One region of the Marinococcus salis genome, then DNA from elsewhere that is predicted to be linked to it. Evidence: riboswitches for the same ligand, from Rfam matches in the RefSeq annotation. Region 1 holds a riboswitch; each other region holds the start of a gene.
The links. A riboswitch is a leader RNA that binds a small molecule or an ion and turns the genes downstream of it on or off. The one in region 1 is predicted to bind S-adenosylmethionine.
Positions count from the first base shown of each region.

Region 1 (5,499 bases):
ATTATCACAAGCATGTCCCGGAAAGGAAACTGCTTGGATAATGCCATGATCGAATCCTTCCATTCCTCGCTAAAGTCGGAAGAATTCAGCATCCGCGTACGGATGCCCCTTACATCTTCTATTATAGTCGAAAAAGTCGATTCGTACATGTATTATTACAATTACATACGACCATTTACCAAATGAAACGACCACAGTCCGGTGGAATTCCGGACGGCGGCCGCATAGGTGTTTTTTCTTGTCTCATTTCTTTGGGTCAGTTCATAACAAACCAGTGGCTTTTTAGTATGAATTAATCCGCCTTATTCGACATGCTCAAAGCAGTCGCGTATTTCCTCGAGTGACCGTTGGTCATCTAGAGCAGCGAGCAGCTTAAGACGCGCTTTCTGGCCGTTAAGACCGTTCGTGAAAATAACGCCCTTTCGCTTCAGCTGATAGCCTCCCCCTTCATAGCTGTAGGTAGCCTGGACCACACCGCTATGGCAGCGGGAGACCAGGACTACAGGAACTTGTTTGGCTATTGAATCCTCCAGCAGCGGCACGACAGTTGGAGGAATGTTCCCCTGGCCGAACGCTTCGATAATGATTCCGTCAAGAGGCTGGTAGAGCAGTGGGGAAAGTAAAGCTGCATCCATGCCGGCTGCCATTTTTAAGAGGAGCACCTTCTTGTTCAGATGGACCGGTGAAAAATGCTCCCGGCTTGCCGGGTAGTGATGGATAAATATTTCATTGTTCGTTACAAAGCCGAGCGGACCGTATTGCGGACTCTGAAATGTGGCGATGTTGGACGAATGGGTTTTTGTAACGTTTTTTGCAGAATGGATCTCTTCGTTTAAAACGACGAGGACGCCGATGCCGCGGGCTTTATCGCTTGCAGCAGTACGGACCGCTGCTAGAAAGTTTTGCGGACCGTCGGCGCTGATTTCATTACTCGAACGCATGGCGCCTGTCACGACAACCGGCAGCTCTTTGTCATGAAAAAGATCAAGCGCGTAGGCGGTTTCTTCAAGCGTATCGGTGCCGTGAGTAATGACGACCCCGTCATATATATCTTCGGACAGCTTTTCAAGCATATGTTCGTGCAAAGAAAGCATATGCTCCGGAGTAATGTGAGGGGAAGGGAGATGTAGAAAATCGCTCGTCACAATTTCAGCAATTTGATTAGCAATGCGGCTCCATTGGCTTAACGGATTATGAAGCCCTGGCTCGACGCCGCTTTCTTCCGTCTGGGTCATGGCGATCGTGCCGCCTGTATGGATAACTAGTATTTTTTTCATTTCAATTCCTCCTCGTCGGCTCTGCTGGACTGTCATTATTCTTTTACGAATCTGAACATAGCATGATACGATACGTTTAACAAGAGAGGGTGAGAACGAAAGGTGATCGCACTGATTATGGCGGCCCTGGCGCCGGCTGTCGCTTTACTGCTATATTTTACATTAAAACGCCGGGCGGACGTGGAGCGGAGGCTGCCGGTCATCCGGGCGTTTGTCATCGGGGTGCTGATCGTGTTTCCAGTGCTTGTAATCGAGCACGCGCTCGAAACAGAAGGAGTAGGCATGCCGCTTTTCGCGGCCCAGTACACTCAGGCCGCTGTATTGGAGGAAGGAATTAAATTTTTCCTTTTATATACATTTGTGCTGCGTTTTGCTCCGATTAAAAATACTTATGATGGCGTTATATACGGACTTTCCCTGTCGCTTGGATTTGCTTCGCTCGAAAATATTTTGTACTTAATTGCAAACGGCATTGAAACAGCGGTTACAAGAGCTCTTCTGCCTGTAACGGTTCATGCGCTCCTCGGGGTGATCATGGGATATTATGCGGTATCGGCTAAGCGCGCCTCTCGCCATGGCAGGAGGTTATTCTCTTTTTTTCTTGCCCTTGCCATTCCGCTTATCTTTCACGGGCTGTATGATTATATATTAAGTGCTTCTTTAGGCAATATTCTGTATTATCTCATACCGTTCATGCTATTTTTATGGTGGTTTGCGTTGTCAAAGGCTAATAAAGCCAATGCGAAATAACAACTCGAAAGGACGAAGCTACTATGTCAGAAGACCGCCGCTACCGCGTTGTTATCCGCTGCCCGAAATGCGGCGAAAAGTATATTCTACGTGGCAGAAAGAACACCAACGGGGAAATGGAAACGGGTTTTCGCCGCTGTGTCTGCGGCAATGAAAGCCAGCTGCATATTGATATTGCGCCGGAGTAAAATGGTGACTTGCAATATCGATTCGTTTCATGTACTTTGGAAAGTAATCATATAACGTTTCTTATCAAGAGAGATGGAGGGATCGGCCCTTGGAAGTCTCAGCAACCAGCTGCAAAAGATGCGGTCAGGTGCTAACTCCTGCAAGCTGTGCTTGCGAGATGAGAAGAAGTATTGCATGCCAAGGTCTTCTTCTGTCTACGGAAGAAGGCCTTTTCGTACATTTAATGCATTAATTTTAGAGAAATGAGGGCTGTGACATGTCAAAGCAACTGCAGATAGAAACCATCCTTGCACAACTGGGGAATAATTCCGACCCGCGGACCGGTGCAATAAACCCTCCTGTTTATTTTTCCACAGCGTATAAACATACAGGTATTGGAGAGTCCACGGGATACGACTATTCCCGGACGGCGAACCCGACGAGAGATCTTCTCGAAAATGGTATCGCCGCGCTCGAAGGAGGTAAACAGGGGTTTGCTCTCAGCTCGGGGATGGCTGCTATTCAGACGCTGTTTGCGATCTTTGAAACCGGTGATGAAGTGATTGCAACAAGCGATATTTACGGCGGTACGTACCGTCTGTTTGAAGAAGGATGGCGGCGCTGGGGCGTGACGGTTACATACGGTGACCCGAGGGATCTTGAAGCATTCGAACAGCTGATTACCGGGAAAACGAAGGCGCTGTTTATTGAGACACCGACGAACCCGCTGATGCAGGAAGCGGATCTGAAGGAACTGTCACTGCTCGCGAAAAAGCACGGGGCCTGGCTTATTGTAGACAATACGTTTTATACCCCGGTACTTCAGCGCCCAATCGAAGAAGGCGCTGACATTGTAGTACACTCGGCCTCGAAATATTTAGGAGGGCATAATGATCTGATTGCCGGCCTGATTGTATCCAACGTGGACGAGCTCTCCGAAAAAATTGGTGCGCTTCAGAACGGCATGGGGACAATTTTAAGCCCGTTTGATTCCTGGCTGCTCATGCGCGGTATGAAAACCTTAAAGCTCCGCATGAAGCAGCATACAGAAAACGGGAAGGCGATCGCAGAGTATCTCAGCCGCCATGAAAAGATAACGGATGTGCTTTACTCCGGACGGGGAGGCATGCTTTCCTTCCGTCTCGAAAACGAAGAGTGGGTGGACTCGTTTTTGCGAAATATAAAAATCATTACTTTCGCAGAAAGCCTGGGCGGAGTTGAAAGCTTTATCACGTATCCGGCCACGCAGACACATGCCGACATGCCAGAGGCAGTAAGGGTTAACAACGGCGTAGATAACCGGCTGCTTCGTTTCAGCATCGGCATCGAAGATAAAGACGATTTAATTGAGGATCTCGAGCAGGCGCTAAGGGCGCTGTAACTAACAACCAGGAGAGGGGCAAAGCTATGAACGTACTCAAAAAACTCAGTTCCTCAATTTTGATCGGCGACGGGGCAATGGGGACGTATCTTTATCAGAAAGGCTATAAGGGTTCGTTTGAAGCCATGAACCTGACCAGTCCAGATACTGTGGAGCGCGCTCACCGGGAATATGCAGAGGCCGGGGCAGATATCCTTCAAACGAATACTTACGCTGCCAACCGGGTGAAGCTTGAAGGCTATGAGCTTGAAGATAAAGTGTTGGATATTAACCGTGCCGGCGTGCAGCTTGCAAGAAAAGCAGCAGGTGAAACAGCGTATGTATTTGCTACAGTTGGAGGCATTAAAGGCGTCCAGGTAAGTGAATATTCGGATGAATATTTGAGAAATGCGCTGCAGGAGCAAGTGGATGTCTTTTTGGCGGAGCCGGTGGACGGCCTGCTGCTTGAAACGTTCTATGACCTGCCAGAGCTTCTGCAGGTTGTCCGCTACATCCGGAGTAAGGATGCAGAAATCCCGGTTATCGCCCAGGTGGCGCTTGGAGACGTTGGCGTTATGCACGGCGGGGTGCAGATCAGTGAAGCTTTCAGCCGGCTCGAGGACGCCGGCGCTTCAGTGGTCGGTCTCAACTGCCGTATGGGCCCGTATCATATATTGAAATCCCTTGAGCAGGCAGAATTGACCGGAAAGGCGTATTATTCCGCCTACCCTAACGCCAGTCTGCCAAACTGGTACGATGGCCGGTATGTCTACCAGTCCAATCCCGAGTACTTTTATAAACAGGCATTCCGCTTTAAAGAACAAGGCGTACGTTTGATAGGCGGCTGCTGCGGCACAACCCCCGAACACGTGCGCATGATAGCGGAAGCAGTGAAACACGACGTGCCGGAAAAAACTAAGCCTCCAGTGAAGGTGGAGCCCCCAGCAGCTGAGCCCCCAGCTGAAAAGGAACAGTTTGTCCCTCTCCATGAAAAAGTAAAAAATGAAAATACGGTTATTGTAGAGCTGGACCCGCCGAAGAAGCTGAAAACGGGGAAATTTATGCGCGGCTCCCAGGCGCTTCACGACGCTGGGGCGGACGCAGTGACACTTGCCGACAACTCCCTCGCCTCCCCCCGGATCGACAACCTGGCGATGGGGGCGATGCTTAAGCAGCAGAGCTCTGCCCGGCCGCTCCTGCATATTGCCTGCCGGGACCGGAACCTGATCGGTTTGCAGTCCCATCTGCTGGGACTTCATACCATTGGTGTGCGGGATCTGCTTGCCATTACCGGAGATCCTTCCAAGGTGGGGGATTTTCCAGGAGCAAAGTCTGTATATGACGCCAACTCTGTTTCACTCATTTCCCTCATCCGGGAAATGAACGAAGGGCGTCTGTTTTCCGGAAAGTCGCTTGGAGAAAAAACAAATTTCTCCATTGGGGGAGCGTTTAATCCGAACGTGCTTCATATTGATAAAGCCGTGAAACGGCTGGAGAAAAAAGTGAATGCGGGGGCGCATTACTTTATGAGTCAGCCCGTTTATGATGTTAACCGGATTAAAACAATTCACGAAGCGGTCAAGGAACTCGAAGCTCCTGTATTTATCGGAATAATGCCTCTAGTGAGCGCTGGAAATGCAGAGTTTCTTCACAATGAAGTGCCGGGCATTCAGTTAACAGACGATACGCGAAAGCGAATGGCAGCCTGCGGGAATGATGCTGAAGCAGCCAAACGGGAAGGAATCGCTATTGCGAAAGAACTGATTGATGAAACACTCCGGTACTTTAACGGTATTTATTTAATTACGCCGTTTCTGCGCTATGAAATTACGGCTGAACTGACAAGGTATGTGCGGGAGCAGACGGAAGCTGGCGTTACAGAAATTTAACAGTTTTTCCTTTCGTCCGACATATAATATAAAAGGGGTTTTAGCTATTGTACGA
Region 1 covers NZ_JBQOJB010000012.1:51,980-57,478, forward strand. Annotated here, with positions in the region: one part of gene ACTTK6_RS11220 (IS3 family transposase) at 1-186, shown strand, start outside; gene ACTTK6_RS11225 (asparaginase) at 303-1,277, opposite strand; gene prsW (glutamic-type intramembrane protease PrsW) at 1,380-2,027, shown strand; gene ACTTK6_RS11235 (hypothetical protein) at 2,051-2,215, shown strand; SAM riboswitch class I at 2,274-2,380, shown strand; gene ACTTK6_RS11240 (methionine biosynthesis PLP-dependent protein) at 2,473-3,576, shown strand; gene ACTTK6_RS11245 (bifunctional homocysteine S-methyltransferase/methylenetetrahydrofolate reductase) at 3,603-5,444, shown strand; gene ACTTK6_RS11250 (flagellar brake protein) at 5,492-5,499, shown strand, end outside.

Region 2 (5,499 bases), on a different contig from region 1:
AGAACGTCCAATGATTTGGTTAAATGTAAAAAGGCCGCTGTCCGCTTTTTTCTGGTTTTCCCGGACCAGCTTTTCCATACGGGTCACATCCTTTGCGATCTCCGCCGCTGCCACGATCCGCCCGCCTGAATAAATCGGAAAAATTTCATTAATAGTGGTAATATTTTTTCCCCGGCTGTTTGTATAATGCTGCTTTTTTTCTCTCGTTTCCACTCCTAGTTTGATGGCCTGAAGCAGCCTGCTGTCCTGTTCATGCTCGAAAAGAAAAACATCCATCATGCCTTTGTTGTCAAAGTCTTCATATGTCATGGATTCAATTTCGCGCATTTTATCATTATAAATAATTAAATTTTCATCTACATCAATGACACGAATCCCCTGATCCATTTTCACCATTAAATGATCAAATACATCGTTCAGTTCAGGATAGGATAAAGACTTTGTTCCTTGGTATCCCATAGGCCCACCCTCTTTATAATTTATTCTTGCTTTGATTTTATCATGAAGTGTGGAAGCTTCGTACGTAAATCCCGAAACTTGGGAGTGCAAAATTTTGCACTATATGCTTCTTAATTTTTCTGATTATGGTTCTATCCGGAGAAGTATTCAATTATAATAGATATTTCCGTTGATTTTCAGCATCGTTTTTTCACCATTTTTCTTCTGCCCCGCCTCCCGGCTGTATTCGTGTCTGCCGAAGTTAAGAATATTGGCACTATTCTTGCAACATATGGAAGTACATTCAAGAGGAGGTGTACTGAATGGAAGGAATAACACTACTCACATGGCTGCTAATATTAATACCTATGCCGCTTACTGTAGTTTTAGCAGCAATCAGTTATGTTAAATCAAAAAAGGAGACCACCTAAATGGATATTTCCGTACCTACAATTGTGACATTTATCGTTTACCTTGCTGTAATGCTTGGTATTGGTTTTTTATTCTACAAGCTGACCAATAACCTTTCGGATTACGTTTTAGGCGGACGTAAATTAAACGGTCCTGTAGCTGCACTCAGTGCCGGAGCGTCCGATATGAGCAGCTGGCTTCTGCTCGGCCTGCCCGGTGCCATGTATCTGGGCGGGATGAGTGAAATATGGCTGCCTATCGGCCTTACCATTGGCGCTTATTTAAACTGGCAGTTTCAGGCGAGACGACTGCGCAGATACACAATCATCGCCAATGATTCGATTACGATACCCGACTTTCTAGAAAACCGGTTCCATGATAAAACCAAAGCACTGCGTATCGTTTCGGCATTATTTATACTTATTTTCTTTACCGTTTATACTTCCTCCGGCCTGGTCGGCGGCGCCACTCTGTTCGTCAGCTCTTTCGGTCTTTCCTACCAGGCAGCCCTTTGGATCGGCGGCGCTGTTATTATTACCTATACATTCCTTGGCGGCTTTATGGCCGTCAGCTGGACGGACTTTCTTCAGGGGACTCTTATGTTTTTGGCTCTCGTCGCTGTTCCGATCGCCGCCGTCATTGAAATTGGCGGCTGGGAGAATTCTGTTCAGACTGCAGCCTCCATTAATCCGGAGGCGTTAAGTGCGTTTACGAATGTGAGCGTTATTTCAGTCGTTTCCCTGCTTGCCTGGGGGCTTGGCTACTTTGGGCAGCCACATATTATTACGAGGTTTATGGCGATCCGTTCCGAAAAAGAAATTCCAATGGCCCGGCTGGTAGGTATGAGCTGGATGGTTATTTCTCTTCTCGGTGCTATTTTCACAGGGTTTATCGGCATTGCTTACTTTTCAGGGGACGCCCAGCTCGGGGAAGGCAACCAGGAGACAGTGTTTATACTGTTTACCCAGGTACTGTTTAACCCATGGGTTTCCGGGGTACTGCTCGCAGCGATACTTGCTGCTATTATGAGCACGGTGGACTCCCAGCTGCTCGTATCTTCAAGTGCTCTCGCGGAGGACTTTTATAAAGGCCTGCTCCGGCCGCATGCTTCTGACCGGGAGCTTGTCTGGGTGGGAAGATTCGGCGTTATTGCCATCGCCCTCGTTGCTCTGCTGCTTGCCTCCACTCCAGGCAGCACGGTGCTTGAACTCGTGAGCTATGCCTGGGCCGGATTTGGTGCTGTGTTCGGGCCTGCGATGCTTTTCTCCCTTTTCTGGCGCCGTACGAGCAAGTGGGGAATTCTTGCCGGCATGATTGCCGGCGGGACAACTGTGATCATCTGGGTCCAGCTTACCGGCGGCCTGTTTGATCTATACGAGATCGTACCGGGCTTTTTGATCAATGTTCTAATCATCATTGCAGTCAGCCTGCTCGGGCCGAAGCCTTCAGACAAAATTAAAACTGAGTTTGACTCTGTCAGCACGTACAAGGAAAAAAGCTGAAAAACTAAAAAATACCCGCTTCCTGAATAAAACAGGAGCGGGTATTTTTGCAGTTATTGTTGTTTTTCAGTGAACGCCTGTTCCTGAAGCGCTGCTGCTTTATCCGTGCGTTCCCACGGAAGGTCAACATCATGGCGTCCAAAGTGACCGTAAGCAGCTGTCTGCCTGTAAATCGGCCGGCGGAGATTGAGCATTTTGATAATGCCGGCCGGGCGCAGATCAAAATGCTCGTTAGCGAGCTTTACGAGCACCTCTTCTGAGACTTTCCCTGTACCGAATGTGGCAATCGAAATGGAAACCGGCTGCGCCACGCCGATTGCATACGCAAGCTGAACCTCACATTTATCTGCAAGTCCTGCTGCAATAATGTTTTTTGCTACATAGCGCGCGGCATATGAAGCGGACCGGTCGACCTTTGTCGGGTCTTTGCCGGAAAACGCCCCGCCGCCGTGACGGGCATAGCCGCCATACGTATCAACGATAATTTTCCGTCCGGTAAGTCCGGCGTCCCCCTGCGGTCCGCCAATGACAAAACGGCCGGTTGGATTAATGAAATAATTGGTTTCAGCATCCAAAAGCTCTGCCGGCACGACCGGCTCGATAACGTATTTATGCATATCCTCTTCAATCTGGGCTAGCGTTACCTCATCGGAATGCTGGGTGGAAATAACGATCGTTTCCACCCGAAGCGGTTTCCCATCGTCTCCATATTCCACCGTTACTTGCGTCTTTCCGTCGGGACGCAGATACGAAAGATTACCATCTTTGCGAACTTTCGTTAACTGGCGTGCCAGCTTATGCGCAAGAGAAATCGGCAGGGGCATGAGCTCATCGGTTTCATTATCTGCATACCCAAACATCAAACCCTGGTCCCCCGCTCCGATTGATTCCAATTCGTCCTCGGTCATCGAGCCTTCACGAGTTTCAAGCGCTTCATCAACGCCCTGGGCAATGTCGGCTGACTGTTCATCTATTGACGTCAAAACCGAGCATGTTTCGTAATCAAAGCCGTATTTCGCCCGGGTATAGCCAATATCTTTCAAAGTTTCCCGGGCAATTTTGGGAATATCCACGTATGTAGATGTCGATATTTCACCTGCTACTAACACGAGCCCCGTGTTCACTACTGTTTCCGCTGCCACACGGGCATTCGGATCATCCTTTAAAATTGCATCTAAAATCGCATCGGAAATCTGGTCACATACTTTGTCCGGGTGTCCTTCTGTAACAGATTCCGACGTAAATAAACGTCGTCCAATTGTAGACACGCTGCTGCCTCCTTTTTAACTGCCTGCTACGGGTGTACTCTCCTATTCTCGGGGTAGACGAAAAGAAAACGGCAGTAGGCCGTTGTGTACAAGAAAAGCCCCTTGTCCCAAAAAAATTGAGGGAAAAGGAGCTGTCAGTTCAGCTTTTTCGCCTCTTATCTTTCAAGGCGCCTATCCGCCTCTCCAGGTTAGCACCTTTCCGTTCCCGGATGGTTGCTGGGCTTCTCAGGGACTGTCCCTCCACCTGCTCAGGATAAGAGTATCCGTTCGTACAAAATCGTAACGCAAACCCTATTTGATGTCAAACTTAGTGCCCTTCCCGCTGGCAGGTGCTGCTATCACAAAGGAAATGAAACCACTGGTACCGGTTTGTTGATACCGTGTGGTACAGCTTCCGGCCAAGCGCCTCTACTCCCGGCAGCAGAAACACTGCCTTTAACGGCTTTAATGCTGGAATAGTATAGCACAATTTTTTCACAGTAAAATATCCGGCATACACATACGTGCCATCTTCTACACTATGCATCTGCTCTTCAAGCGGCTCTCCCTTGAGCATCGGGTATTTTTCGAATAAATCCTCATCATATATAGATTTCCAATCTACTGTATCCGTTTTATCTATCGCTGAAAGATAAGTATGGAACCTGGTGCATAACGGACAGTCGCTATCGTAAAACACAATAAATTCCGATTGTTGTTCCATAATTTTCCCCTTTCCTTGCTTTCTTACATCTTTTCCCTCTAAACACTGAAAATATTCATGAACTTTTTGCACAATAAGTATGTACTATTTAATTAATTGTGTTACACTATTTTATATTATATCCATCATTAATGATGAATAAATCCAACTTCCCCCCTCATTAAAGGAGTGATTGTTTATGAAGCCACCGTTCGCTTCCAAACCTGAAACGAATCTATTGAATGAAGCGCACGTCCAATGGAACCTCTCTGTCCCTGCGCTTGTGAAGCGCTCGCTGGCACTGCAGGAGGGGTCACTCACAGCTGAAGGCGCTCTTGCTGTGAAAACAGGCAAATATACCGGCCGCTCGCCAAAAGATAAGTATATTGTCGACGAGCCCGGCAGTTCTCCTTCTATTGATTGGGGAAATGTAAACAGGCCAATGTCCGAAGAAGTATTTAAACAACTTCACAACAAAGTGATGGCTCATTTAAACAATCAGAATGAAGTCTTCGCAAGTGATGCCCTTGCAGGTGCTGATCCAGACTACCAGCTTCCCGTCCAGGTCATTACCTCCTATGCCTGGCACCAATTGTTCGCACGGCAGCTGTTCATTCGCCCTGATGGAAGGGAAACCCCTTCCACTCAACCCTTCACGCTTATAGCTGCACCAGAATGCAAAGCAGATCCCGAGGTTGACGGCACCTTATCGGAAACATTTATCGTCATCAGCTTTGCAAGACGCATAATTTTGATTGGTGGAACAGAATACGCCGGTGAAATGAAAAAATCAATCTTTTCTGTCATGAACTACCTGCTCCCTGAACAGGGCGTGCTTCCAATGCACTGCTCGGCAAATATAGGAAGCGACGGAAAAAGTGCACTGTTTTTCGGGCTTTCCGGCACCGGGAAAACGACGCTTTCTGCTGATTCTTCCCGGCTCCTGGTTGGCGACGATGAACACGGCTGGTCCGAAAAAGGTATTTTTAATATTGAAGGCGGATGCTATGCAAAATGTTCGAACCTGTCCAGACAAAAAGAACCTCAGATCTGGAACGCTATCCGTTTTGGGGCCGTACTTGAAAACGTCGGCCTGGACGATGCCAGTGGGAAAGTCGACTACACTGACACGCATATTACCGAAAACACCCGGGCGGCTTATCCCATTGAACACGTCGAGGGAATTGTACCTTCTGGC
Region 2 covers NZ_JBQOJB010000014.1:9,090-14,588, forward strand. Annotated here, with positions in the region: gene ACTTK6_RS11750 (sigma-54 interaction domain-containing protein) at 1-459, opposite strand, end outside; gene putP (sodium/proline symporter PutP) at 870-2,351, shown strand; gene metK (methionine adenosyltransferase) at 2,405-3,619, opposite strand; SAM riboswitch class I at 3,772-3,879, opposite strand; gene ACTTK6_RS11765 (thiol-disulfide oxidoreductase DCC family protein) at 3,927-4,322, opposite strand; gene pckA (phosphoenolpyruvate carboxykinase (ATP)) at 4,501-5,499, shown strand, end outside.
Region 2: it holds a riboswitch for S-adenosylmethionine, as region 1 does, so the genes downstream of both, metK (methionine adenosyltransferase) here and ACTTK6_RS11240 (methionine biosynthesis PLP-dependent protein) in region 1, are expected to answer to the same signal.

Region 3 (5,499 bases), on a different contig from region 1:
AGATAAGCATTACAAAATCATTTATATGTCTTCTTCCGCGCGGAGTCGTTTTGGCCATAAGGAATATTTTTATGAGTGGCTGGATGAAGGAAGCTGGGAAAAGGCAAAACGGCTGTTTCATGATATGCCTGAAGAAAATGGCGTAGAGTTGATTTTTATCGACGAAGACCGCATCTCCACTGTGATGGATGTATACACGGAAAAAAGCAACGATCTGCACATCCACGTGCTGCTTGTGCCAAAGGATCAAAGCTACAGCAATGTCTCAGGCAAGCTCGAACGTCTTCGCGGCCGCCTTCGGGAGACGAATACAGAACTGCTTGAAGAAAAAGAAACGATGGAAGCCGTCATTAAGGAAAATTACCGCCTGTCCGCTCCGTTTATTGAAATTACAAAAGATATGGCCCTCGTGCCCCTTCACGGCGATATTAACGAGCAGAAAGTGTCACTAATCGCTGAAAAAGTTGTTCATGCCTGGCACCAGGGGGAGTACGAAAAGACAATTTTTGATTTTACCGGGGTGGGAGAGGTAGACGAAGAGGGGATGAAGGAACTGCGCAGCACCTTTGAAGCGCTCACCTTGATGGGCACTAAAGTCATCGTGGCCGGCGTCCTCCCGCGCCAGGCCAAACAGCTTCAGGAAATGCATACCTCCCTTGCTTTTGAATTCAGCCGTTCACTCGAACAGGTCTTAACAGCTTCCCTTGGCAGTTAAAAACAAAATGAAACTTTCCAACCTGGAAAGATTCCGCTACAATTAGAGGAAAGAAAGCGTGTGAGGAGGCCTGGCATTGGCACTTACTTTTTATGGATATCCCCCGTGCGATACATGCCGCAAAGCTAAAAAGTGGCTTGAAACAGAAGAGATCCCTTTTAACGAGTATCATATTGTAGACCATCCGCCTTCTAAGGAAGAACTAAAGAAGTGGAAAGAGCAGGAAGGGCTCGAATGGAAACAGTTTTTTAACACAAGCGGAAAAAAGTACAGGGAGATGGACTTGAAGAGCCGTCTGCCGAAAGCGTCCGAAGAAGAAATTCTGGAATGGCTCTCCTCTGATGGAATGCTCATAAAAAGACCTGTCGTGACAGATGGCGAGAGTGTTACCCTTGGGTTTAAGGAACCAGTTTTTGAGGAAAAGTGGAAAGCGTATTAGTATTCATTTGAAGGAGGATGATTATGCATGAGTGTGCCAGATGAACTTTTGTATTCAGAAGAACATGAATGGGTGAAAAAAGAAGACGGACGTCTTCGCGTTGGGGTCACGGATTTTGCCCAATCAGAGCTTGGCGATATTGTATTCGTAGAGCTTCCAGAGGTTGGGGATGAGCTTGAAGCAGGTGAACCATTTGGAAGTGTAGAGTCTGTAAAAACAGTATCGGAGCTTTATGCCCCGGTCACAGGGAAAGTCGTAGAAATTAACGAAGACCTGGATGATTCTCCGGAATTCGTTAATGAATCGCCGTATGAAAAAGCTTGGATGATCGTTGTAGAGCCTTCCAATGAAAGCGAACTGGATGATCTAATGTCTCCGGCTCAGTATTCGGACATGGTAAGCGACGATTAATACTGATTTACATAGAAGCTGGCCTGTAAACAGGCAGCTTCTTTTTTGAAGAGCTTTAATACTGATCGTTTTCACCCTTTTCAGCACGACGCCAACAGTTGACGCTTATAGGAAAAGGTGCTATTATCAATAGCATCGTCAAATATGAACGGATAATCATCGTTCACTTATCAAGAGAGGTGGAGGGGCTGGCCCTGTGAAACCCGGCAACCAGTCTGCATAAGCAGACATGGTGCCAATTCCTGCAGGCATATGTCTGCAAGATGAGTGGAAAGGATTCTTAAAAACCTTTCTGCTCGTGTGCAGAAAGGTTTTTTCTTTATGGTTCGAGGTGGAAAGAGAACATTTGCCGGAACTGTGAAGATTTAAAACCTACTATTTACATCTCTTTAATGAAGATAAAGAAGGACGATGAAGGAGAGAGCGGTATGATTCAATTAAAAGGTTTGTCCAAGGCCTTTCAAACAAAAACACAAACCGTTACTGCTGTAGATAACGTCAGCCTTTCTATTGATGAAGGAGAGATCTTTGGCATTATCGGCTACAGCGGCGCAGGTAAAAGTACGCTTGTAAGGCTGTTAAATAAGCTCGAAACCGCAACGAGCGGTGAAGTAACCATCGAGGGAGAGAGCATTACCTCCTTAAAAGGGCAGTCTCTTCGCAGCGCCCGCCAGGAGATAGGAATGGTGTTTCAACACTTTAACCTGCTGTGGTCGCGGACAGTAGCAGAAAACATTGCGTTTCCACTCGAAATTGCAAAGCAGTCAAAGCAGGAACGAAACAAACGGGTGCAGGAGCTGGTGAACCTTGTCGGCCTTGAAGGCCGGGAAGATTCCTATCCTTCCCAGCTGAGCGGCGGCCAGAAGCAGCGGGTTGGCATTGCAAGGGCTCTTGCTAACAACCCAAAGGTGCTGCTGTGCGATGAAGCGACGTCGGCCCTGGATCCAAAAACAACGGATTCTATTCTCGCTCTGCTGACTGATATTAATAAAAAGCTCGGTTTAACCATTGTGCTGATCACGCACGAAATGCACGTAATCCGTAAAATCTGCCACCGGGTGGCAGTGATGGAAAACGGCAGAGTCGTTGAAGAAGGGCCTGTGCTCCAGGTCTTCCGGAAGCCTCAGGAGCATATGACAAAAGAATTCGTGCGCCAGATTACGGAGCCGGAGGAAGATGCCTCGGAAATTGTATTTAATGAAGAAGAAACCGGGGCAGTGGTACAGCTGAAGTTTTTGGAAAACAAGGCTGAGCAGCCGTTCATTTCCAAAGTCATCCGCCAGTTTGATGTGGATGTGAACATTATTCAGGGAAAAATTTCCCAGACGCAGCGCGGCAGTTATGGCTCTCTTTTCATCCGCATCAAAGGCAGCCATGAGGAAATCGAAAAAGCGCTGGACTACCTCCGTGAAGAAGAAATAGAAGCGGAGGTGATGGAGCATGCTTAGCACCTGGATGGAAGAAATTAATTGGGAAAATATGTGGATTGCTACGTGGGAAACTGTATATATGAGCTTGATCGCGGTAGCAGCAACGTTTTTACTCGGAACAATACTAGGCGTTCTGCTGTATTTAACGGATAAGGGAAACATGTGGGAAAACAAGCCGGTGCATACGGTGACAGCGGCGATCGTCAATATTTTTCGTTCGATTCCGTTTATTATTCTAATCATTCTGCTTATTCCATTCACAACCTTTTTAATTGGCACGATGCTCGGGCCGAGTGCAGCGCTGCCAGCGCTGATTATCGGTGCAGCTCCTTTCTATGCCCGTCTGGTGGAAATTGGCTTGAGAGAAGTAGATAAGGGCGTTATTGAAGCTTCGCAGGCAATGGGGGCGACCCAGTGGCAGATCATCCAAAAGGTGCTTCTGCCTGAAGCCTTGCCATCCTTAATTTCCGGGATCACGGTGACAGGCATCACGCTGGTCAGCTACACCGCCATGGCCGGTGTTGTAGGCGGGGGCGGTCTCGGGAACCTTGCGTATCAGGAAGGGTTCCAGCGAAGCAACAATGACGTGGTGTTTGTTGCTACAGTCCTGATTTTGGTTATTGTCTTCATTCTACAGTGGGTGGGCGATATTTGGACGAGACAGATAGATAAACGATAAATATTATATTAATGGGGGAATTTTTCATGAAGAAAACACTACTTGGAGTTTCATTACTTTCCACGGCAGTACTTGCAGCATGCGGATCTGATTCAGAATCAGGAGACGGTTCCGGAGAAGACACGCAAACACTTACCGTAGGGGCTACGAGTGTACCGCATGCCGAAATTCTGGAATTTGCCGAAGATCAGCTTGAAGAAGAAAATATCGAGCTTGAAATTGAAACCTTCAACGACTATATTGTTCCAAACGAAGCGTTGGCTTCGGAAGAAATTGATGCAAACTATTTTCAGCATATTCCGTATCTTGAAGATCAAATGGAAGAAAACGAAAACTATGATTTTGTTAACATGGGCGGTATTCACATAGAACCTATCGGTGTTTATTCCCAGGAATACGACAGCCTTGATGCCCTTCCTGATGGGGCTGAAATAATTATGAGCAACTCGGTCGCAGACCACGGCCGGATCCTTCAGATGCTTGAACAGGAAGGCATGCTTACGCTTGAAGAAGGGGCCGGTGTGGAAGCAACTGTGGAGGATATTGCTGAAAATCCGAAAAACCTGCAGTTCCAGGCGGACATTGATGCGGCTACACTTCCGCAAGTGTACAATAATGGCGAGGGGGATGCAGTGTTTATTAACTCCAACTACGCGATTGATGCCGACCTGAATCCACAGGAAGATGCCATTGCGCTTGAAAGCCCGGAAGACAATCCGTATGTCAATGTGGTAGCGGCGAGGGCAGAGGATGAAGATAATGAAACGATTCAGACGCTCGTGGAGGTATTGCAATCGGAAGAAACACAGCAATTTATTGAAGAAGAATACGATGGAGCTGTTATTCCTGCCGAGCAATAATAGCGGACAGGCCGGACTTGTTGACTAAGTCCGGTCTTTTGTATTAAGTAGAACTAAAAGAGAATCTCCATTGAAAGAGTTTTTCTTTTTTTACTTCTCACCGAGGTTTGGTATACTGTAAGGGTGAATGAAGGAAAGCATTGAACAAGGAGGGTCGTTCCTGCAAATGTTTGTATAGGCGCCCTCCTTTTTGTATGAATGCTTTTATTGAGAATAAAGCCAAGGAATTCTCATTTATTTCCTATGCGTTTTATTATCATACAGCAGCTTAAAAATGAAATGTATCGGGAGATGAAGCGAGTTTGCTTGAAGTCAGTTTATATTTGTTATAAAATAATAATTATAATAAATAGAGAAAAAACAGCGGTTTCCGCTTGATTCCAAAATATGGAGGTATGCAAAATGGCAACGCCGAATTTGAAAATTGAGAATTTGCACGTAGAAATTGAAGGTACTGAAATCATTAAAGGTTTCGATCTGGAAATGAACGGCGGAGAAATTCACGCAATCATGGGACCAAACGGAACAGGGAAATCCACGCTTGCTTCTGCAGTGATGGGCCATCCGAAATATGAAATTACTAAAGGAACTATCACTCTTGACGGAGAAGACGTTCTCGACATGGAAGTCGACGAGCGCGCAAGAGCAGGTCTTTTTCTCGCAATGCAGTATCCAAGTGAAGTGAGCGGTGTAACGAACTCTGACTTTATGCGTTCGGCCATTAACGCTAAGCGCGGCGAAGGCAATGAAATCCAGCTGATGAAATTTATCCGCCAGATGGATGAAAAAATGAACATGCTTGAAATTGACGAATCGTTCTCCCAGCGTTATTTAAACGAAGGTTTCTCCGGCGGTGAGAAAAAGCGTAATGAAATTCTTCAGCTTCTTATGATGGAACCAAAAATCGCTATCCTGGACGAAATCGATTCCGGTCTTGATATCGACGCGCTCAAAGTCGTTTCCAA
Region 3 covers NZ_JBQOJB010000014.1:66,575-72,073, reverse strand. Annotated here, with positions in the region: gene ACTTK6_RS12085 (STAS domain-containing protein) at 1-715, shown strand, start outside; gene ACTTK6_RS12080 (arsenate reductase family protein) at 792-1,154, shown strand; gene gcvH (glycine cleavage system protein GcvH) at 1,182-1,565, shown strand; SAM riboswitch class I at 1,730-1,835, shown strand; gene ACTTK6_RS12070 (methionine ABC transporter ATP-binding protein) at 1,994-3,013, shown strand; gene ACTTK6_RS12065 (methionine ABC transporter permease) at 3,006-3,674, shown strand; gene ACTTK6_RS12060 (MetQ/NlpA family ABC transporter substrate-binding protein) at 3,701-4,534, shown strand; gene sufC (Fe-S cluster assembly ATPase SufC) at 4,937-5,499, shown strand, end outside.
Region 3: it holds a riboswitch for S-adenosylmethionine, as region 1 does, so the genes downstream of both, ACTTK6_RS12070 (methionine ABC transporter ATP-binding protein) here and ACTTK6_RS11240 (methionine biosynthesis PLP-dependent protein) in region 1, are expected to answer to the same signal.